Regions from separate parts of the Pseudomonas sp. PL-6 genome, predicted to be linked through region 1. Evidence: riboswitches for the same ligand, from Rfam matches in the RefSeq annotation. Region 1 holds a riboswitch; each other region holds the start of a gene.
What was found. Region 1 has a riboswitch for cobalamin ahead of ACW9UL_RS03525 (energy-coupling factor ABC transporter permease). Riboswitches for the same ligand answer to the same signal wherever they lie in the genome.
Positions count from the first base shown of each region.

Region 2: linked by a shared signal. The riboswitch ahead of cobO (cob(I)yrinic acid a,c-diamide adenosyltransferase) and the one ahead of ACW9UL_RS03525 (energy-coupling factor ABC transporter permease) in region 1 are both predicted to bind cobalamin.
Region 3: linked by a shared signal. The riboswitch ahead of cobW (cobalamin biosynthesis protein CobW) and the one ahead of ACW9UL_RS03525 (energy-coupling factor ABC transporter permease) in region 1 are both predicted to bind cobalamin.
Region 4: linked by a shared signal. The riboswitch ahead of ACW9UL_RS19880 (TonB-dependent receptor domain-containing protein) and the one ahead of ACW9UL_RS03525 (energy-coupling factor ABC transporter permease) in region 1 are both predicted to bind cobalamin.

Region 1 is NZ_CM134189.1:791,959-797,089, forward strand. It holds gene ACW9UL_RS03510 (TetR/AcrR family transcriptional regulator) at 1-163, shown strand, start outside; gene ACW9UL_RS03515 (acyl-CoA dehydrogenase family protein) at 160-1,809, shown strand; gene ACW9UL_RS03520 (carbonic anhydrase) at 1,865-2,608, opposite strand; cobalamin riboswitch at 2,932-3,130, shown strand; gene ACW9UL_RS03525 (energy-coupling factor ABC transporter permease) at 3,186-3,866, shown strand; gene ACW9UL_RS03530 (hypothetical protein) at 3,876-4,598, opposite strand; gene ACW9UL_RS03535 (DUF3703 domain-containing protein) at 4,703-5,032, shown strand; gene amn (AMP nucleosidase) at 5,098-5,131, shown strand, end outside.
Region 2 is NZ_CM134189.1:3,579,945-3,585,075, forward strand. It holds gene cbiB (adenosylcobinamide-phosphate synthase CbiB) at 1-583, opposite strand, end outside; gene bluB (5,6-dimethylbenzimidazole synthase) at 611-1,264, opposite strand; gene ACW9UL_RS15160 (cobyrinic acid a,c-diamide synthase CobB) at 1,261-2,553, opposite strand; gene cobO (cob(I)yrinic acid a,c-diamide adenosyltransferase) at 2,550-3,161, opposite strand; cobalamin riboswitch at 3,335-3,539, opposite strand; gene ACW9UL_RS15170 (hypothetical protein) at 3,579-3,899, opposite strand; gene ACW9UL_RS15175 (O-methyltransferase) at 3,906-4,565, opposite strand; gene ACW9UL_RS15180 (C40 family peptidase) at 4,562-5,080, opposite strand.
Region 3 is NZ_CM134189.1:22,126-27,256, reverse strand. It holds gene cobN (cobaltochelatase subunit CobN) at 1-1,363, opposite strand, end outside; gene cobW (cobalamin biosynthesis protein CobW) at 1,437-2,486, opposite strand; cobalamin riboswitch at 2,586-2,781, opposite strand; gene ACW9UL_RS00135 (cobalamin biosynthesis protein) at 2,916-3,308, shown strand; gene cobM (precorrin-4 C(11)-methyltransferase) at 3,305-4,060, shown strand; gene ACW9UL_RS00125 (hypothetical protein) at 4,282-4,512, opposite strand; gene ACW9UL_RS00120 (ParD-like family protein) at 4,676-4,888, shown strand; gene map (type I methionyl aminopeptidase) at 4,885-5,131, shown strand, end outside.
Region 4 is NZ_CM134189.1:4,559,641-4,564,771, forward strand. It holds gene ACW9UL_RS19870 (carboxyl transferase domain-containing protein) at 1-1,418, shown strand, start outside; gene dxs (1-deoxy-D-xylulose-5-phosphate synthase) at 1,522-3,429, shown strand; cobalamin riboswitch at 3,503-3,705, shown strand; gene ACW9UL_RS19880 (TonB-dependent receptor domain-containing protein) at 3,797-5,131, shown strand, end outside.

The sequences.
Region 1 (5,131 bases):
CTGCCTGGTCGGCGCCATCGCCGAGGCCCTGGTCGGTCCGCTCTCTCCCCCGGCCCGCGCCGCCCGTGCGGCGGGCCACCCCGCCCTGGAGCTGGCCGACGTCAGCGCCAGCCTGGTCACCTTCTGCCTGCGCGCCGTCGGCGCCGAGGAACTGCCGCGATGAAACCCAGCCTGCATGCCGAAACCCACGAGGTGTTCAACCAGGTGCCGAGCCTGGACGGCGCCAACCTCTATCGCCTCGACCTGCCGCTGCAGGAGTGGACCCGGCGCTTCGCTGGCGGCTGGGCCGAGGACAAGCTGCACGCCTACGGCGCGCTGGCTGGCGGGGCGCTGATGCAGGCCGGTTTCCTCGCCAACGAGAACAAGCCGGTGTTCAAGAGCCATGACCGCTACGGCAACCGCATCGACCTGGTGGAATTTCATCCGGCCTACCACGAGCTGATGCGCATCGCGGTCGAGCACGGCCTGCCCTCGCTGCCCTGGACGGACCCGCGCGCCGGCGCCCATGTCGCCCGCGCCGGGCTGACCTACCTGCACAGCCAGGCCGAGGCCGCCAGCGGCTGCCCGCTGACCATGACCTTCGCCGCCGTGCCGGCCATCCGCCTGCAGCCGAACGTGGCCGAGCAGTGGTTGCCGAAGATCCTCTCCAGCCAGTACGACCCGCGCAACCTGCCGATGGAGCAGAAGAGCGGCGTCACCATCGGCATGGCCATGACCGAGAAACAGGGCGGCACCGACGTGCGCGCCAACACCACCCGCGCCTACCCGGTCGGTATCGGCGGGCCGGGGCAGGCCTACGAGCTGGTCGGGCACAAGTGGTTCTGCTCGGCGCCGATGTGCGATGCCTTCCTCACCCTGGCGCAGACCGACAAGGGCCTCTCCTGCTTCCTGTTGCCGCGCCACCGCCCGGACGGCACGCGCAACCAGTTCTACATCCAGCGCCTGAAGAACAAGCTGGGCAACTGGGCCAACGCCTCCAGCGAGGTGGAATACCGCGGCGCCTTCGCCTGGATGCTCGGCGAGGAGGGGCGCGGCGTGCCGACCATCATCGAGATGGTGGCCATGACCCGCTTCGACTGCATGGTCGGCTCCAGCAGCCTGATGCGCCAGGCGCTGACCCAGGCCGCGCACCACTGTGCGCACCGCCAGGTCGGCGGCAAGCTGCTCGCCGACCAGCCGCTGATGCAGAACGTGCTGGCCGACCTGGCGCTGGAGAGCGAGGCGGCGCTGGCGTTGTCCATGCGCATGGGCCGCGCGCTGGATCACCTGCATGACGAGCAGGAAGACAAGTTCGCCCGCCTGGTCACCGCCGTGGGCAAGTACTGGATCTGCAAACGCGCGCCGGAGATGATCTACGAGGCCAGCGAGTGCATGGGCGGCGCCGGTTACGTCGAGGAAACCATCCTGCCGCGCCTGTATCGCGAAGCGCCGGTCAACTCGATCTGGGAGGGCTCGGGCAACGTGCAGTGCCTGGACGTGCTGCGTGCCCTGTCGAAGGAGCCGGGCGTGCTCGACGCGCTGTTCGCCGAGTTGGGCGACGGTCACGGCGATGCCCGTCTGAAGGCGCATATCCAGCGCTTGAAGGCCGACTTTGCGGATACCGCCGATATCCAGTACCGCGCCCGCCAGCTCACCGAGGACGTGGCCGTCGGCCTGCAGGCCAAGTTGCTGCTGGAGGCCGGCAACGCCACGGTGTCCGACGCCTTTATCGCCAGCCGCCTGGAAGGCCGCGGCCGGGTCTACGGCACCCTGTCGCGCGGCATCGATGTCGAGGCACTGCTGGCGCGCGGCATGCCGCAGCTGGGCTGAGGGAAGGGGGGATGCGCCGGCCATCCAGCCGGCGCATTATTAGAGGCAGAGGGCTTTAGTCGTCGCTCTCCAGCACTTCTCGGCCATTGAGTGGCTGGATCGGCCGCGCGTTCATCGCGTACAGGTGGCGGAACTGTGCCAGTTGCGCCTGGGACAGCTCGACCGGCTGCTTCAGTACGCGCCATTGCACGTTCTCGCTGCACGGCGGGGTGGTCAGCGAGCCGGCGAAGGCATAGTAGCCCTGCTGCTGCGGCAGTAGGGTTTGCGGGGCGAAGCTGCCGGCCAGCTCGACGTTCTCGCCCGCCCTGGTCGGCATGGCATCGAACACCTGCCCCAGAGCCTGATTCTGCTCGCCTTCCCTGAACAGCACTGCCACCACCGCCAGGCGGCCATCGGCGGCTTGGTGGACGAAGTGCGCGACCATCGGGAATGCCCGCCCGGCGATGTGCTCCTCGCTTGGCGTGTGGAAATGGAACTGCACCAGGCGGTAGGGCTCGCCGTCGATCTCGACGCCGCCGGCATTGGCCAGGTTCACCTGGACGGTGTGGCCGTTGTTCACTACCTCCGCTGGGCTGGCCTGGTAGTCGAACATGATGCGCGGCAGGGAGGCTCGCGTGGCATCGCGGATGTCGATCGGCGATTGGGCATGGCCAATCGCGCAGGTTTCGTAGCCTGGGGCCAGCTGGGACCAGTGTGCGGGGCCCTCCTTGCCCTGGTAGTTCCAGTGCGGTTGCTGCTCGGCAGCCATGGCGCCGGTTGCGAACAGGGCTGTCAACGCGACGATCAGGGGTTTCTTCATATACGCTCTCGTTACCGGATGATGGATCTGCGGGCTCGCGTGATCTGCAGTCGGCGCGGGTGCAGAAATACTACGATTGCCTTGTAATAAATGGTTACACATGCCCGCGCGCAACGTGACGGTTGCCGCACTGGCGGGGAAGCGAGCGCCTCCAGTCAGCATCTGCTCAGCCAGCGAGGCGCTCCTGCCGCGGATGCCCCTCAGCCGTCGCGCCGCGAGCGACAGATCAGTGACAGACCCGGCTCTGGCGGGTTCCGAATCTCGCCGAGGAGCCTGGTGCGGGCGCGGTTGAGAGCGGGCGCTGTCTTTTGTCCGTGCGGCCGGGTAAGGTGGCCGCCGATGGTTTCGGCCCCAGGGTCGGATGAAAAGGGAACAGGGTGCGGCGCCGCGTCGCCAATGCCCTGGCTGCCCCCGCAACTGTAAGCGGCGAACGACGCCCATATGCCACTGGCCCACAGGCCGGGAAGGCGGGCGAAGTGTCGAGCCGCGAGCCAGGAGACCTGCCATCGCCGTCGGGCGCTTGCGCCCATCCCCTCCATCCGGATCGTCGCGCGGTGGGCGCGACCAAGGAACCCTTATGCATATCGAACCCGGCGTCGTCGAAGGCGCCAAGATCCTGCTCAGCTACGCCACTGCCGTCACCGGCCTCGGCCTGACCGCCAAACTGGCCCGCGATGCCATCCGCGACAACGGCGGGGTGGTCGCCCTGGCGCTGCGCAGCCTGTTGACCACCGCCCTGGTGTTCTGCTTCTTCGAGGTCTTGCCGCGTCATCCGGTGGGCGTCTCGGAGGTCCACCTGATCCTCGGCTCGACCCTGCTGCTGCTGTTCGGCGCCGGCGCCGCGGCCATCGGTCTGGCCGTCGGCCTGCTGTTGCAAGGGCTGCTGTTCGCCCAGTTCGACCTGCCGCAGTACGGCATGAACGTCACCACCCTGCTGCTGCCGCTGTGGGGCATCCAGCTGCTGGCCAAGCGCATCGTCGCGCCGGGCACCGCCTACGTGGATCTCTCCTACAAGCAGGCGCTGGCGCTGTCGACCGCCTACCAGGGCGGCATCGTCGCCTGGGTGGCGTTCTGGGCCTTCTACGGTCAGGGCTTCGCCGGCGACAACCTGGCGGCGGTGGGCAGCTTCGGCCTGGCCTACATGAGCGTGATCCTGATCGAGCCGCTGATCGATCTGGGCGTGCTGGCCGCGGCCAAGGCGCTGGCGCGTTTCAGCCAGGGCCCGCTGTTCAACGTGCGCCTGCATCAGGCCGCCTGACCCGCAACGCTACTTGCGGCGCTGCCAGATCATCTTGCCGGTATTGCTCTCGGTGACCAGGTACGGGTCGCTGAAGCGATAGTAAGCGGCGGGCTGGTAGTCGGCGGCGCCGTCCAGGCGCACCTGCAGCACGCCGTTGTCGCTGCGCCAGCGGCCGCGGTACTGCAGTTCGCCCGGGCTGTTGAAACTCCAGTCGCTGCCGCCGCCGGCCGCCAGGCTCCATTGTGCGACGCTGCCGTCGGCGCCCAGCTGCAGGGTCAGCAGGGTGGTGAAGGCGGCGAAGCTGGCGCCGCCGCTGTTGATCTGCTTCTCGTGAATCCAGGTGCCGATCAGCGCCGGGTCCAGGCGTTTCGCCGCGACTGGCGCGTCGGCCGGCGCGCCACGCTGGAACAGCGCCTGGCGCTCCAGCACCTGGCCGTTGCGCGGGTCGCGCGCGGCGATGCTGACGTTGAGCATGGCGTTGGCGTAGGTGGCGTTCATATTGGCGATCACCAGCCCGGACTGCGGGTCGCTGATCTCGGCGCGCAGCAACTGGCCGTCGTAATGACCCTTGAGGTTCAGGCGCAGACGCTGGTTTTCCACATACTGCCCTTCCACCGTCTGGCCCTGGCTGTTCAGGATCAGTTCGGCCGGCAGGCCGTCGAGGTTGGCGTGGTAGTGGCCGTCCAGCTCGCCGGCGAGCAGGACGGGAGCGAGCAGGGGCAGCAGGAGCAGGCTGAGCAGGCGTGGCATGGGGCGACCCTCGGGCAGGCGCTATGCGGCTAAGCCTAGTCGCTTGACCGCGGGGCCGCCCCAGGCTTGCAGACTGTCCCGGTCGCCTACTCTGGAGCACCGCCATGAACCGTCGCCAAGCCTTCCACCACGAACTGCAACTGGCCCGCCGTCTGCGCTGCCTGGGCGATGCCGCGGGCGAACTGCGCCATCTGGAGCGTGCCCATATCCTCGGCCAGCCGAGTTTTCTCCAGCACGGCCTGAGCCACTGGCTGATGCTGCTGTGGGCCTGGCGCCGGCGCGACTGGGCCGAGCTGGTCGCGCAGCTGCTGCGTCTGCCGGGCAGTCTGGGGTCGCTGCTGGGCCTCTACCCGCTGGGCAATCCCGGCACGCGCCGGGTCGGGCCGCTGACGCCGCAGCCCGTGCCGGAGGATCTTGCTCGCCTGCTGCGCTGAGAGCTATGCCTGGCGCCGCCGGAACAGGCAAGATAGGGGCGTTCGATCAACCAGGAAGGTGCGCCGTGAAACCCTGTGCCGATGATTTCATCATTGCCT
Region 2 (5,131 bases), 2.4 Mb from region 1:
CGTCGATCTTCGCCGCTGCCCAGCCGAAGCGTTCGAAGCGCTCGTTGCGATAACCCCACATGGCGTCCAGGGTATTGCTCAGGCGGTACAGCACCACGCCCGGCGCGCCGGCGACGACGAACCAGAACAGCGCGGCGAACACCGCATCCGAACCATTTTCCAGCACCGACTCGGTGCCGGCGCGGGCCACGCCGCCGGCGTCCAGCGCGGCGGTGTTGCGGCTGACCATCCAGCCGACGCGTTCGCGCGCCAACGCCAGATCGCCCAGGCGCAGCGCCTGCGCCACCGGCCGCGCGTGCTCGCCGAGGCTGCGCAGGCCGAGGGCGAAGTACAGCGCGGCGATCTCCACCGCCCAGCCGAAGGCCGAGACCTGGGCCAGCAGCCAGGTCAGCAGGGTCAGCGGCAGCACCGCCAAGCACCAGGCGCTCACCCCATGGCTGCGCCAGCCACCGCCGGCGGGGTTGAAGCGCTGCTCCAAACGATTCGCCAGGCGCCCGAAGGCCACCAGCGGGTGGCCCTGCTTCGGCTCGCCGAGCGCGGCGTCCAGCGCCACCCCGGCCAGGGTGCTGAGCGCCAGGCTCATCGCCACCGCCCGTTGCCAGTGGATAGGTCAGTCAACACGTTCTCCCCATCGATTCTCGAACAGCAGCTCGGCGAGCGGCCGCGGCCTGGCCCAGCCCTCTTCCACCAGCATCGGCTGGTCATAGAAGGCCGCGACCGGCCCCAGACAGAGCAGCGCCACCGGCTTGCTACCGGCCGGCATGCCCAGCAGCGCGGCCAAGGCCTCGGGCTCGAACAGCGACACCCAGCCCATGCCCAGGCCTTCGGCGCGGGCGGCCAGCCAGAGATTCTGAATGGCGCAGGCCACCGACGCCATATCCATTTCCGGCAGGGTGCGGCGGCCGAAGACATGCTTTTGGCGCCCGTCCATCAGCGCCACCGCCAGCAGCTCGGCGCACTCGCGAATGCCCTCGACCTTGAGCCGCATGAATTCGTCCGAGCGTTCGCCCAGCGCCTCGGCGGTGCGCACCCGCTCGGCCTCCACCAGCGCGTAGGCGGCTTCGCGCAATTGCGGGTCGCTGATGCGCAGAAAGCGCCAGGGCTGCATCAGGCCGACGCTGGGTGCGCGGTGCGCCGCCTCCAGCAGGCGTGCCAGCACCTCGGCCGGCACCTCGCCGCCGCTGAAGTGACGCATGTCGCGGCGCTCGGCGATGGCGCGATAGACCGCGGCGCGCTCAGCGGCGCTGAAGGCCTGCTCGCTCATGGGCGCAACAGCGCCGCCGCCGCCAGGGGATTGGACGGCAGGTAGAAGTGGATATAGCTGGCCGTCAACCGGCCCAGGCGATAGACCGCCTCGGCCACCGCCTTGCCGTTCGGGCAACGGCCCAGGGCCAGTGGCGCCAGCGGGCTGTCCAGGCGCGAATGGTGGTAGCTGTGGCCACGCAGCTCGCCTTCCGGCAACGTCACCTGCTGCAGGGCCAGGGCGGTCAATCGTGGTTGCAGCGCGGCGCGGCCGGCCAGCAGGCCGAGCATGCGGCCGCTGGCGCCCTGCTTGTCGGCCAGCTCGTCGAGCAGATAGAGCATGCCGCCGCACTCGGCGAGGATCGGCTTGCCGGCCTGGTGATGGGCGCGAATCGCCGCGGCCATGGCCTGGTTGCCTTGCAGCTGGGCCAGATGCAATTCGGGATAACCGCCGGGCAGGTAGAGGCTGTCCACCTGCGGCAGGCCGTCGCCCGCCAGCGGCGAGAAGAATTCGAGTTCGGCGCCCAGCTCGCGCAGCAGATCGAGGTTGGCCTGGTAGAGAAAGGCGAAGGCGCCGTCGCGCGCCACGCCGATGCGCACGCCGGCCAGCAGCGGCTCGACCACCCGCGGCGGCGGCGCGGCAAAGCGCACCGGTGCCGGCAAGGCCACCTCGGCGCTGGCGGCCAGGGCATCGGCGGCGGCATCCAGGCGCGCATCCAGGTCGGCCAGCTCCTGCGCCTGCACCAACCCCAGGTGGCGGCTGGGCAGCTCCACCGCGGCATTACGCGGCAGCGCGCCGTACCAGCGGATACTCGGCGGCAGCGCAGCGCGCAGGATCTCGCCGTGACGGGCGCTGGCCACCCGGTTGCCGAGCACGCCGGCGAACGGCAGGTCGGGCTGGAAGGTCGCCAGGCCATGGGCCAGGGCGCCGAAGGTCTGGGCCATGGCCGAACCGTCGATCACCCCCAGCACCGGCACGCCGAACTGCCGCGCCAGGTCGGCCGCCGAGGGCTGGCCGTCGAACAGGCCCATCACCCCCTCGATCAGGATCAGCTCGGCCTCGCCCGCCGCCTGCCAGAGCAGGCGGCGGCTCTCCGCCTCGCCGACCATGGCCAGGTCGAGCTGGTACACCGGCGCGCCGCTGGCGCGGGCGAGGATCATCGGGTCGAGGAAATCCGGGCCGCACTTGAACACCCGCACCCGCCGACCCTGACGGCTGTGCAGGCGCGCCAGGGCGGCGGTGACGGTGGTCTTGCCCTGCCCCGAGGCTGGCGCGGCGATCAGCAGCGCCGGGCACTGGCGCGAGGTCAAAACTCCACCCCCTTCTGCGCCTTCACCCCGGCCTTGAAGGCATGCTTGACCAGGCCCATCTCGGTCACCGTATCGGCCGCCTCGATCATCCCCGGCAAGGCGCCGCGCCCGGTCACCACCACATGCTGCGAGAGCGGCCGCGCCTGGATATCGGCGAGCACGGCAGCGAGCTGCAGATAGCCGTGCTTGAGGGCGATGTTCAGCTCGTCCAGCACCACCAGGCCGACGCCCTCGTCGTTCAGCAGGCGCTGCGCAACGGCCCAGGCCTCGCCCGCCTTGGCGATATCGCGCTGGCGATCCTGGGTCTCCCAGGTGAAGCCCTCGCCCATCACGTGGTAGCTGACTTCCTCGGGAAAACGGCGGAAGAAGGCCTCCTCGCCGGTGCTGGCGGCGCCCTTGATGAATTGCACCACGCCGACTTTGATGCCGTGGCCGAGGGCGCGGGCGACCATGCCGAAGGCGCTGCTGCTCTTGCCCTTGCCGTTGCCGCTGTGCACCAGCAGCAGGCCGTACTGGTCCTGGGCCTGGGCGATCTTCGCGTCGATCAGCGCCTTCTTGCGCGCCATGCGCGCCTGGTGCCGGGCGTCGCGATCAGCCGATTCGCTCATCGAAGTTTCCTGGTCTGCGGGCATCCGGGCGCGGGCCGCCGTGCACGACTGGCAAGCTGGCGTGGCGGCATCGTTGCGCTCCCGAACACAGTGGGCTGGACAAGGCAGGCGGAGAACGGCGCGCGCAGGCCACCGGGAAGGCGAGCCCGCACGCCAGACAACGCCCTCCGCGATGCCGTGGACTGCAGCAGGCCGGTCTCCGGGCTTGTGAGCGAGCCTCGCGGGCTAGCGCCGCGCCTTCCCATGCACGAAGCACAGTGGCAATAGAGCGGCGTTTGACTCACCTACCGTTGCGGGGGCAGCGCCGGATTCTGTACCGGCTTCCCTGTTTCACCTCGTACGCGCTTGGCGTCGGGCACCTGAAGCAAGGCGCGCAGGGTAGAGGCTGGCCGCCTCGCCCGTCAACGCCGGCGCGACTCAGTGGCGGGGGACGAAGCCGGCCGGCTTGCGCGCCAGCCACTCGACGAAGCCGCGCAAGCGCTCGTCGCCCAGCAACGCTTCGCGGCTGTTGTAGCTCAGTGCCAGCTCCTTCTCGCTGAACAGCCGGTGGATCTGGTTATGGCAGGCGCGACAGACCCAGAGCGTGGCCGTGATGCGTTCGTGGCGGGGATAGCGCTTCTGCACATAGGCCTTGTCGTGCAGGGCCTTGGGGATCAGGTGGTGACGGGTCAGCGCCACCGACCGCGCGCACAGTTCGCAGGCGTCGGGCTGGGGCGGCAGGCGGATGGCGTCGGCCACGGCGGCTCAGCGCTTGCGGCACAGGGTCAGGCCGTCGCCCAGCGGCAGCAGCGACAGCTCGACGCGCGCATCGTCCTTGAGCGCCCGGTTCAGCGCCTGAATGGCGCGGGTGTCGGCGCTGTCCGGCTGCGGCTGCAACACCCGACCGCTCCACAGGGTGTTGTCGAACAGCAGCAGGCCGCCCTGGCGCAACAGGCGCAGCGCCTGCTCCAGGTAGGTCGGGTAGTTGGCCTTGTCGGCGTCGACGAAGATCAGGTCGAAGTCGCCCTGCCCTTCACCCTCCAGCGCCGCCAGGCTGTCCAGCGCCGGGCCCATACGCCATTGGATACGCTCGGCCAGACCGGCCTCGGCGAAATAGCGGCGCGCGGTGGCGTGGTAGTCGCCGGGCAGGTCGCAGCAGATCAGCTGGCCCTGCGGCCCCATGGCATCGGCCAGGCAAATGGCGCTGTAGCCGGTGAAGGTGCCGACCTCGACGATCCGCCGCGCGCCGACCAGGCGCACCAGCAGGGCCATGAACTGGCCCTGCTCCGGGGCGATCTGCCAGCGCGCCTCGCTCAGCTGCGCGGTTTCCGCGCGCAGGCGGGCGAGCAGCGGCGACTCGCGCAGGGAGACGTCCAGCAGGTACTGGTAGAGCGCGTCGTCGAGCTGCAGGCTGCGCTGGGTCACGGATTGCGCGCCAGTTCGGGGGCGAGCACGCGCTTGGCGTCCAGATAGGCGCGCTGCCAGTAGCTGTTGTCCAGGCTGTCGAGGCGCACCGTGCCGCCCGAAGACGGCGCGTGGACGAAACGTCCCTCGCCGACATAGATGCCGGCATGGCTGACGCCGCGCCCGCCGTTGGTGGCGAAGAACACCAGGTCGCCGCTCAGCAGGGCGTCGCGGCGCACCTTGGGGCTGCGCATGGCGCTCAGCTCGCGGGTCGAACGCGGCAGGCTGATGCCGGCGGCGTCGCGGTAGACGTAGCCGATCAGGCCGCTGCAGTCGAAACCGCCGTCCGGGGTATTGCCGCCGTAGCGATAGGGCGTACCGACCAGGCCGAGGGCGCGGAACAGCACGTCATCGGCGCCGCCCTGGAACTGGCCAGTTGCTGGCGTGTAGCTGGGCTGGGGGGTGGGAGCGCGACTGCTGCAGGCACTCAGCAGCAGGGCGAGAACGAGCAGGGCAACACGGGTCGTGACGGGCATGAGCGAGGCGATCCTGAGCCTGGATGCGCCCTACTCTGCCGGCTCAGGACG
Region 3 (5,131 bases), 770 kb from region 1:
GTGCCAGACTCTGCGCACAGGGGCGCGAGTCCAGGCCATACAGATCGTTGGTGACGCCACCGAGCAGGCTGTGGACAAGTGCGGTGCCGCTGTCCGGCAGCTTATCCACCGGGTAGCCCTGCTGTTGCAGCGCGCGGAGGACATTCAGCGCGGCGGCCGGGGTATCCAGGCCGACGCCGTTGCCGATGCGGCCGTCACGGGTCGGGTAATTGGCCAGGATCAGCGCGATTCGCTTCTGATTGTTGCTTTTAAGCGCCAACTTGCACCAGTTACGTGCCAGCTCGGCGACGAAGGCCATGCCCGATTCATGCGCCTGGTAGCACAGCACATCGCTCTGGCTGCGCTCGCTGCGCCAGGCCAGGCCCTTGAAGCTGATGGCGGTGCCAATCAGCCGGCCATCCAGCTCCGGCAGCACCACGTGCATGGCCAGGTCGCGCGACCCCAGGCCCTGGGCGCTGGCCTGCCACTGCGCCTGGTTGTCCAGCGCGCAGATGGCCTGCAGCACCGGGATATCGCGACGGAACACCCGCGCCTGCGGCGCCTCGGGGTTGGATAATGCGAAGCCGGTGGTGTTGATGATCAGCGCGGTATCCGTCTCATCCAGCCAGGCCTGTACCTGCTCCAGGCAGACGGCCTCCTTGAGGCTGGCCAGCGCAATCGGCAGCGGGTTGAGGCCCTGGGCCTGCAAATGCTGGCAGAAGGTATCGACGAAGGCGGTGTTCGCCGACTGCACATGGTTGCGGTAGAACAGCAGCGCCACCACGGGCGCGCCGGGTTGCCACTGCGCACGCCAGGCGGCCAGCTTGGCCGGACTGTGCTGCGGGTGATAGAGGCCGACACGCGGTAGCGGCTGTGGCTCCCGCCAGCTGTCGGCGCGCCCCAGCCAGCGGCTGCCGATGCAGCGAAACAGCTGGCGGGCGTTGTCCAGCCCGCCCTGGCGCAGGTACTGCCAGAGGCGCTGGCTGTCCTCCTCGGCGACATTGCCGAGCGCACTCAGCTCAGGGTCGGGCTTGTCGTCGCCCGGCACCATGATCACCCTGGCGCCGCGCGCGCCCAGCTCCACCAGGCGTTCGACGCCGTAGCGCCAGTAGCTGACGCCACCATGCACCGAGATCAGGATGACCTTGGCGTGCTGCAGCACCTGCTCGACGTAGTAGTCCACCGAGGCGTGGTTGCTCAGCTGCGCCGGGCTGGCCAGGCGCAGGCTGGGGTAATCGTCCGGCAGCTGCCGCGCGGCCTCGGCCAGCAAGGACAGGTGCGAATCGCCGGTGCACAGGATCACCAGCTCGGCCGGGGTCTGGCCGAGGTCGGCGATGCTGTCGGCCGGTAGCTGGGCGCCGGGCTGGGTGCGTAGAAGGTGCATCAGAGGTCCCGATAAATCGCCGGCAAGCCGGCTCCTGCGGGATGTGTAGGAGCCGGCTTGCCGGCGATCACCATCAAACCAGCGCCGCTTGCAGCTCGGCTTCGATGGCCGCGCGGTCGAGCTGCTGGCCGATCAGCACCAGGCGGCTCAGGCGCGGCTCGTCGGCCTGCCAGGCGCGGTCGAAGTGGCGGTCGAAGCGCTGGCCGACACCCTGGACCAACAGACGCATCGGTTTGCCAGGGATGGCGGCGAAGCCCTTGACCCGCAGGATGCCGTGTTTGCCCACCGCGTCCTTCAGCGCGGGCAGCAGGCGCGCCTCCTCGGCTTCGGGTAGTTCCACGTGGAACGAAGCGAATTCTTCGTGATCGTGGTCGTCGTCTTCATCGTCGTGATGGGTGCGGCGGCTGTCGATATGCAGCTCGGTTTCGCTGTTCAGGCCCAGCAGCACGTCCAGCGGCAGCTCGCCGCCGTGCGCCTCGATCACCTTGATCGCTGGCGGCAATTCCTCGGCCACCTCCGCGCGCACCGCGGCCAGCGCCTCGGCGTCGAGCAGGTCGGCCTTGTTGAGGATCACCAGGTCGGCGCTGGCCAGCTGATCGGCGAACAGCTCGTGCAGCGGCGATTCGTGGTCGAGGTTGGGGTCGAGCTGGCGCTGCGCGTCCACCTGCTCGGGGAAGGCGGCGAAGGTGCCGGCCAGCACAGCCGGGCTGTCGACTACGGTGATCACCGCATCGACGGTGCAGGCGTTGCGGATTTCCGGCCAGTTGAAGGCCTGCACCAGCGGCTTGGGCAGGGCCAGGCCGCTGGTCTCGATCAGGATATGGTCCAGATCGTCACGCCGCGCCACCAACTCGCGCATCACCGGGAAGAACTCCTCCTGTACGGTGCAGCACAGGCAGCCATTGGCCAGCTCGAAGACGCGGCCCATGGCCTCTTCCTCGCTGCAGCCGATGGCGCACTGCTTGAGGATCTCGCCGTCGATGCCCAGCTCGCCGAACTCGTTGACGATCACCGCGATACGGCGCCCCTCGGCGTGAGCCAGCAGATGGCGCAACAAGGTGGTTTTGCCGGCACCGAGAAAACCGGTGACGATGGTGACGGGCAGTTTGGCGAGGGTTTTCATGGATGGCCCCGTGGCGACGATAAATTCGGCGGACGGGGACGGGCAGACAGGCAGGCAGGCGCGAGCGTGCTGGCCGCGTCGGATCACCCCGTCCGAACAGTTGGCTGACGAAACGAGGCAGGTCTCCTGGCTCACGGGTTGCGCGGCGCGCATCCCTTCACCTTCCCGCCGGTTGGCAGTGGTCTAACGAAGGGCATAACCGTTTACAGTTGCGGGGGCAGCCAGGGCATCGACCCTGTTCCCTCTTAGCTTCCCGGCGGCACTGCCGGGAAGAACCTCGAACGCGAGAAGGCTACGCAGGCCGCGGCGCTCGGTCAATCGCGGTTGACCGGTGGGGGGCGCCATGTTGAGCTACGCCGCCACTCAGCCCGAATACCGCTTATGCTGCCCGCCTCTTCCACATGCCGCTCAGCATCGCCGCCGCAGGTCGTGGCCGGACTGGGCTGCCGCCGTGGCTGCAGCCTGGACGAGCTGAAAGCCCTGCTTATCCACAGCCTGAGCCAGCATGAGCTGACTGTGGATAACCTGGCCGGATTGGCCAGCATCGCCCACAAGCGCGAGGAAACGGCACTGCAGGAACTGGCCGAGCAGCTGAAGCTGAGGCTGCAGTTCTTCAGCAGCGAAGAACTCGCGCCTCAGCAGTCGGCCACCGGCGGCAGCGCCCTGGTCCAGTCCGTCACCGGCAGCCCCGCGGTGGCCGAGCCCTGTGCCCTGGCCCTGGCCGCCCGCCTGGGCGCCACGCCTCGTCTGCTCGGCGAGAAAAACCGCACGGCCAACGCCACCTGTGCGCTGGCCACTTTCGAGAGAGAGCCCGCAGCATGACCGTCTACTTTATCGGCGCCGGCCCCGGCGACCCCGAGCTGATCACCGTCAAGGGCCAGCGCCTGATCCGTTCGTGCCCGGTGATCCTCTACGCCGGCTCGCTGGTGCCCGAAGCGGTGCTGCAGGGCCATAGCGCCGAACGGGTGGTGAATACCGCCGAGCTGAATCTCGCAGAAATCGTCAACCTGCTGCATCAGGCCCATAAGCGCGGCCAGGACGTGGCCCGCGTGCATTCCGGCGACCCTTCGCTGTACGGTGCCATCGGCGAGCAGATTCGCGAGCTGCGCGCCCTCGGCATCCCCTTCGAGATAGTCCCCGGCGTCACCGCCACCGCCGCTTGCGCGGCCCTGCTGGAAAGCGAGCTGACCCTGCCCGGCGTGTCGCAGACCCTGATCCTTACCCGCTACGGCACCACCTCGCCGATGCCCAAGGGCGAGCAGTTGCATGACCTGGCCAGGCACCGCGCGACCCTGGCCATCCACCTCGGCGTGCGTCAGCTGCCGGCCATAGTCGGCGAGCTGCTGCCGCACTATGGCGCCGACTGCCCCATCGCGGTTATCCACAGGGCGAGCTGGCCCGATCAGGACTGGGTACAGGGCACCTTGGCCGATATCGAGGCCAAGGTCGCCGCCAAGGACTTTCGCCGCACTGCGCTGATCCTGGTCGGCCGCGTGCTAGATCCGGGCGCCTTCGCCGAATCGGCGCTGTACGACGCGGCGCATCGTCATCTCTACCGTCCCGGCACCGATTGAGCTTGGCGAAAAACCGAACAAAGCGCTGGAAGCCTTGCTATCTCTGGATTCCAGAGCCTTATCAACAGGATAGAAAGCCTGTTATCCAGGTGCTCTGTGGATAGTGGGCATGCAGGCGTGCAGTTTCTGTACAAGTCGCTGAAAGACCCAATCTATCAGGGCTTTAGCCAGGTATCACGAGGATATCCACAAGTTGATCCCCGGCAACTGTGGGCAACGGCTCACAGCTGCACCTCGACCCGCTTGATACCCAGAGCCCGCAGCTCCGGCATTAGTGCATCCAGGCTGGCAAAGGTCTGCACCTGCTCGTCTTCATCCACCAGAAAGAAGCTGCGGCCCGCGTCTTTCTTGAACAACACGATCCACTCCGTGGTATTGGCCGGGTTGACCATGATCTGGGTATCGAACAGAACGCCCTCGGCCGTTCTGCGTTTCACATCTGCGCGCTTCATCCGCTCTCCTGTTCCTGCCTGAGTCAGGGGCCCAGCCTGCCTGCATGCCTGGCACTAGTGTAAGGGATGAGTGAGCCTCCTTTGCCCTGCTACTGGCGCTGGTGGACTAAACCTATCCATGCTTATATATGCTTCATATACGAAACATATAAAGGAAACCAGCATGGGTATCGTCAATATCGATGATGAGCTGCACGACCAGATCCGCCGGGCGAGCAGCGTGTCGGGCCGTTCCATCAATGCCCAGGCAGGGTTCTGGATTCGCATCGGCATGCTCTGCGAGATGAACCCGACGCTGAGTTTCAACGAGGTGATGGCCGCCGAGCTGCGCGCAGCCGGCGTAGTGGTCCCGCCGCGCATGGCGGACGCCTCATGAGCAAGACGCCGCAGCAGATCGCACTGATGGCGGAATCCGGCAGGTTGCTGGCCTCGGTGTTCGCCTATCTGGACCGCCTGGATCTGCTCGGCATGTCCACCCTGCAGGTCAACGACCTTGTGGATAACTACATCGTCGGTGAACTCAAGGCGCGCCCGGCAAGCAAGGGGCAGTACGGTTTCGCCTACGCCATGAACACGTCGCGCAACGAGGTGGTGTGCCATGGCGTACCCAGCGCTGACG
Region 4 (5,131 bases), 1.5 Mb from region 1:
GCTTCAACGAGTACGGCGCCCTGGCCCTGGCCGCCCAGCGCCGCCGGCGTTCGGCCGAAGAACTGCTGGAGCTGAGCCCGGCCGACGGCCTGATCGGCGGCACCGGCACGGTCGGCGCCGCGCAGTTCGGCGCGGAGGCGGCGCGCTGCCTGGCCATCGCCTACGACTACACGGTATTCGCCGGCACCCAGGGCGTGATGAACCACAAGAAGACCGACCGCATGCTGGCCCTGGCCGAGCAGTGGCGCCTGCCGGTGGTGCTGTTCGCCGAAGGCGGCGGCGGGCGGCCGGGCGATACCGATTTCGTTGGCGTGGCCGGGCTGGACTGTCACACCTTCGTCGCCATGGCCAAACTCTCCGGCCTGGTACCGACGGTGGGCGTGGTCTCCGGCCGCTGCTTCGCTGGCAACGCCGCACTGCTCGGCTGCTGCGACGTGATCATCGCCACCCGTAATGCCAGCATCGGTATGGCCGGCCCGGCGATGATCGAAGGCGGCGGCCTGGGCAGTTTCACCCCCGAGCAGGTCGGCCCGACCAGCGTGCAGGGCCCCAACGGGGTGATCGACGTGCTGGTGGAGGACGAGGCCGCAGCGGTCGCCGTGGCCAAGCAGTACCTGGGCTACTTCCAGGGGCCGCTGGCCGACTGGCAGTGCAGCGATACCCGCGAGCTGCGCCACGTCATTCCGGAGAACCGCCTGCGCGTGTACGACATCCGCAAGGTGATCGAACTGCTGGCCGACGACGGCAGCGTGCTGGAGCTGCGCCGCCAGTTCGCCCCCGGCCTGATCACCGCGCTGGTGCGCATCGAGGGCAAGCCCTTCGGCCTGCTCGCCAACAATCCCGCGCACCTGGGCGGCGCCATCGACGCCGCGGCCGGCGACAAGGCCGCGCGGTTCATGCAGCTGTGCGAGGCGCACGACCTGCCCATCGTCTCGCTGTGCGACACTCCCGGCTTTATGGTCGGGCCGGAAGCGGAGAAACAGGCCACCGTGCGCCACGTCTCGCGCCTGTTCGTCACCGCCGCCAGCCTGACGGTGCCCTTCTTCACCCTGGTGCTGCGCAAGGGCTACGGCCTCGGCGCCCAGGCCATGGCCGCCGGCAGCTTCCACGCGCCCTTGTTCACCGCCGCCTGGCCCAGCGCCGAGTTCGGCGCCATGGGCCTGGAGGGCGCGGTGCGCCTGGGTTTCGCCAAGGAGCTGGCGGCCCAGGTGGACGACGCCGCGCGCCAGGCGCTATTCGACAAGCTGGTGGCCAAGGCCTACGAAAACGGCAAGGCGCTGAACATGGCCAGCTACCTGGAAATCGACGCGGTGATCGACCCGGCCGACAGCCGCGCCTGGCTGCTCCGCGGGCTGGCCGCCACGCCCCGGCCGGCGCGGCGCGAGGGGCGCAAGCGGCCGTTCGTCGATACCTGGTAGAGGCCTGGCGCAGGGGCGCCGGCCTGTCGCGTAGGGCTTGAAGCTTGCGGCGGTGGTTTTCGGGTAAACTGCGCATCTTTTTACGCCTATAACGATTCGCCTGATGCCGACCACTTTCCACGAGATCCCCCGCGAGCGCCCGCTGACGCCCCTGCTGGACCGCGCCAACACGCCGGACGAGCTGCGCCGGCTGGCCGAAGCGGACCTGGAAACCCTCGCCGACGAACTGCGCCAGTACCTGCTGTACAGCGTTGGCCAGAGCGGTGGCCATTTCGGCGCCGGCCTCGGCGTGATCGAGCTGACCATCGCCCTGCATTACGTCTTCGACACCCCCGACGACCGCCTGGTGTGGGACGTCGGCCACCAGGCCTACCCGCACAAGATCCTCACCGGCCGCCGCGAGCGCATGGCCACGCTGCGCCAGAAGGACGGCCTGGCCGCCTTCCCGCGCCGCAGCGAGAGCGAGTACGACACCTTCGGCGTCGGCCACTCCAGCACCAGCATCAGCGCCGCACTGGGCATGGCCATCGCCGCCCGCCTGCAGGGCGAGCGGCGCAAGAGCGTGGCGGTGATCGGCGACGGCGCGCTGACCGCCGGCATGGCCTTCGAGGCGCTCAACCACGCCAGCGAGGTCGGCGCCAACATGCTGGTGGTGCTCAACGACAACGACATGTCGATCTCCAAGAATGTCGGCGGGCTGTCCAACTACCTGGCCAAGATCCTCTCCAGCCGCACCTACGCCAGCATGCGCGAGGGCAGCAAGAAGATCCTCTCGCGCCTGCCCGGCGCCTGGGAGATCGCGCGCAAGACCGAGGAACACGCCAAGGGCATGCTGGTACCCGGCACCCTGTTCGAGGAACTGGGCTGGAACTATATCGGCCCCATCGACGGCCACGACCTGCCCACCCTGCTCGCCACCCTGCGCAATATGCGCGACCTGGACGGCCCGCAGTTCCTCCATGTGGTGACCAAGAAGGGCAAGGGCTTCGCCCCGGCCGAGGCCGACCCGATCGGCTACCACGCCATTACCAAGCTGGAGCCGGTCAAGCCCGATGCCGCGCCGCTCTCCAGCCAGAAACGGCCGTCCGGCCCGAAATACTCCAACGTGTTCGGCCAGTGGCTGTGCGACATGGCCGCAGCAGACTCGCGCCTGGTCGGCATCACCCCGGCGATGAAGGAAGGCTCGGACCTGGTGGCCTTCGCCGAACGCTTCCCGGCGCGCTACTTCGACGTCGCCATCGCCGAGCAGCACGCCGTGACCCTGGCCGCCGGCATGGCCTGCGACGGGGTCAAGCCGGTGGTGGCGATCTACTCGACCTTCCTCCAGCGCGGCTACGACCAGCTGATCCACGACGTCGCGGTGCAGAACCTCGACGTGCTGTTCGCCATCGACCGCGCCGGCCTGGTCGGCGAGGACGGTCCGACCCACGCCGGCAGCTTCGATATCTCCTACCTGCGCTGCATCCCCGGCATGCTGGTGATGACCCCGAGCGACGAGAACGAGCTGCGCCGCATGCTCACCACCGGCTACCTGTTCGACGGCCCGGCGGCGGTGCGCTACCCGCGCGGCAGCGGCCCCAACGCCACCATCGACCCAGGCCTGGCGCCGCTGGAAATCGGCAAGGGCCTGATCCGTCGCCAGGGCCGTCGCGTCGCCCTGCTGGCCTTCGGCGTGCAACTGGCCGAGGCGCTGCAGGTCGGCGAGACGCTGGACGCCACGGTGGTCGACATGCGTTTCGTCAAACCGCTGGACGCCGCCCTGCTGCGCGAACTGGCGGCCAGCCACGAGCTGCTGGTGAGCATCGAGGAAAACGCGGTGATGGGCGGCGCCGGCAGCGCGGTCGGCGAGTTCCTCGCCGCCGAGAACATCGTCAAGCCGCTGCTGCAGCTGGGCCTGCCCGACTACTACGTCGAACACGCCAAGCCGGCGCAGATGCTCAAAGAATGCGGCCTCGACCAGGCCGGCATCGAAGCCGCGGTGCGCACGCGACTGGCCCAGTTGCCCGCCTGAACATGAGACCCGCTCATCGCTGAATGAGCGGACCTTGCTTGTCATTCATCCCGCCGCGCACTAGGGTGCGCGGCATTGCATGTTCCGCCAGGGTGCGCCGCTAACACGGCGTGAAACGGGAAGTCGGTGCGCCCATCCGGGCAATCCCGACGCTGCCCCCGCAACGGTAATCGACGGCAGGCCGCAAGCCTGCACCTTGTCCACGGCCACTGGGTATTCCCGGGAAGGCGGACCGGGGTCGTGAGCCCGGAGACCGGCCCCGGCGGTGCGACTGGTGTTGCGGAGGGCCGCACCGTCAAGCGCCGCCCTGCGCGCGCTTGCCCCCTGCCCTCCTCGAACGTCTGCCGACCTTTGAGGAATACCCCTGATGAAACTGTCCCCCCTGGCCCTGGCCATCGCCGTTCTGCCCGGCCTCGCCCTGGCCGCCGAACCCTACGCCGCCGAGCCGCTGGTGATCACCTCCGGGCGCCTGGCCGAACCGCAAGCCCAGGCCACCGCCGCCACCACGGTGTTCGAGCGGGCGGATATCGAGCGTTTGCAGGTCAGCAGCGTGCCCGATCTGCTCAGCCGCGTTCCCGGCGTATCCATCGTGCAGAACGGCGGCCGCGGCAGCCTGACCAGCCTGTTTCTGCGTGGCGCCAACGCCAACCAGACTCTGGTGCTGGTCGACGGCGTGCGTCTGAATGCCGCCGCCAGCGGCCTGGCCCGCCTGGAATTCCTCAGCCCCGAGCAGATCGAGCGCATCGAGGTGGTGCGCGGCCCACGTTCGGCGCTGTATGGCGCCGACGCCATCGGCGGAGTGATCCAGATTTTCACCCGCCAGGGCGAGGCCGGCCTGCAACCGCGCCTGCGCCTGGCCGCCGGTAGCCAGCAGACCTTCGAACGCAGCCTGGGACTGTCCGGCGGCGACCAGCGCACGCGCTTCGACCTCGGCGCCAGCCTGGTCGAGCGCGCCGGCTTCGACCGCTCAGCAGACGCTCGCGGCTATGACGGCGACCACGACGGCCTGCGCCGCAAGGCCTTCAACCTGAGCCTGCAGCACCGCTTCAACGAACGCCTCGAAGGCGGTCTGAGCCTGCTCGAACAGCATGGCGAGAGCGAGTACGACGACCTGTTCAGCTTCGTGCCGGGCAACCCCAGCGAGCGCTTCAGCGTTTCCACTGCCGCCGCCCATCTCGAGGCGCAGCTCGCCGAGCGCTGGAGCAGTCGCCTGGAGCTCGGCCACGGCGAGGACAAGAGCGACAACCGCGACCCGCTGAACGCCAGTAACAACTATCAGTACAACACCTACCGCGACAGCGCGGGCTGGCTCAACACCCTGCAACTGAGCGACGCCCAGCAGCTGCTGCTCGGTCTCGACTGGTACGAGGACCGCCTGGGCAGCGACAGCGAGTTCAGCCAGACCGAGCGCTGGAACCGGGCCGCCTTCGTCCAGCACCGCTTCCGTGGCGAGGGCTTCGCCACCGAGCTGGGCCTGCGCCACGACGACAACCAGCAGTTCGGCAGCGAGAACACCTGGAACGCGGCACTGAGCCTGGACCTGAGCGAGCGTCTCGAACTGCTGCTGAGCTACGGCGAGGGCTTCCACGCGCCCACCTTCAACGACCTGTATTTCCCCACCAGCTCGTTCTATGGCGGCAACCCGAACCTGGCCCCCGAGCGCTCGAAGACCTACGAGGTGCAACTGCGCGGCGAGCACCTG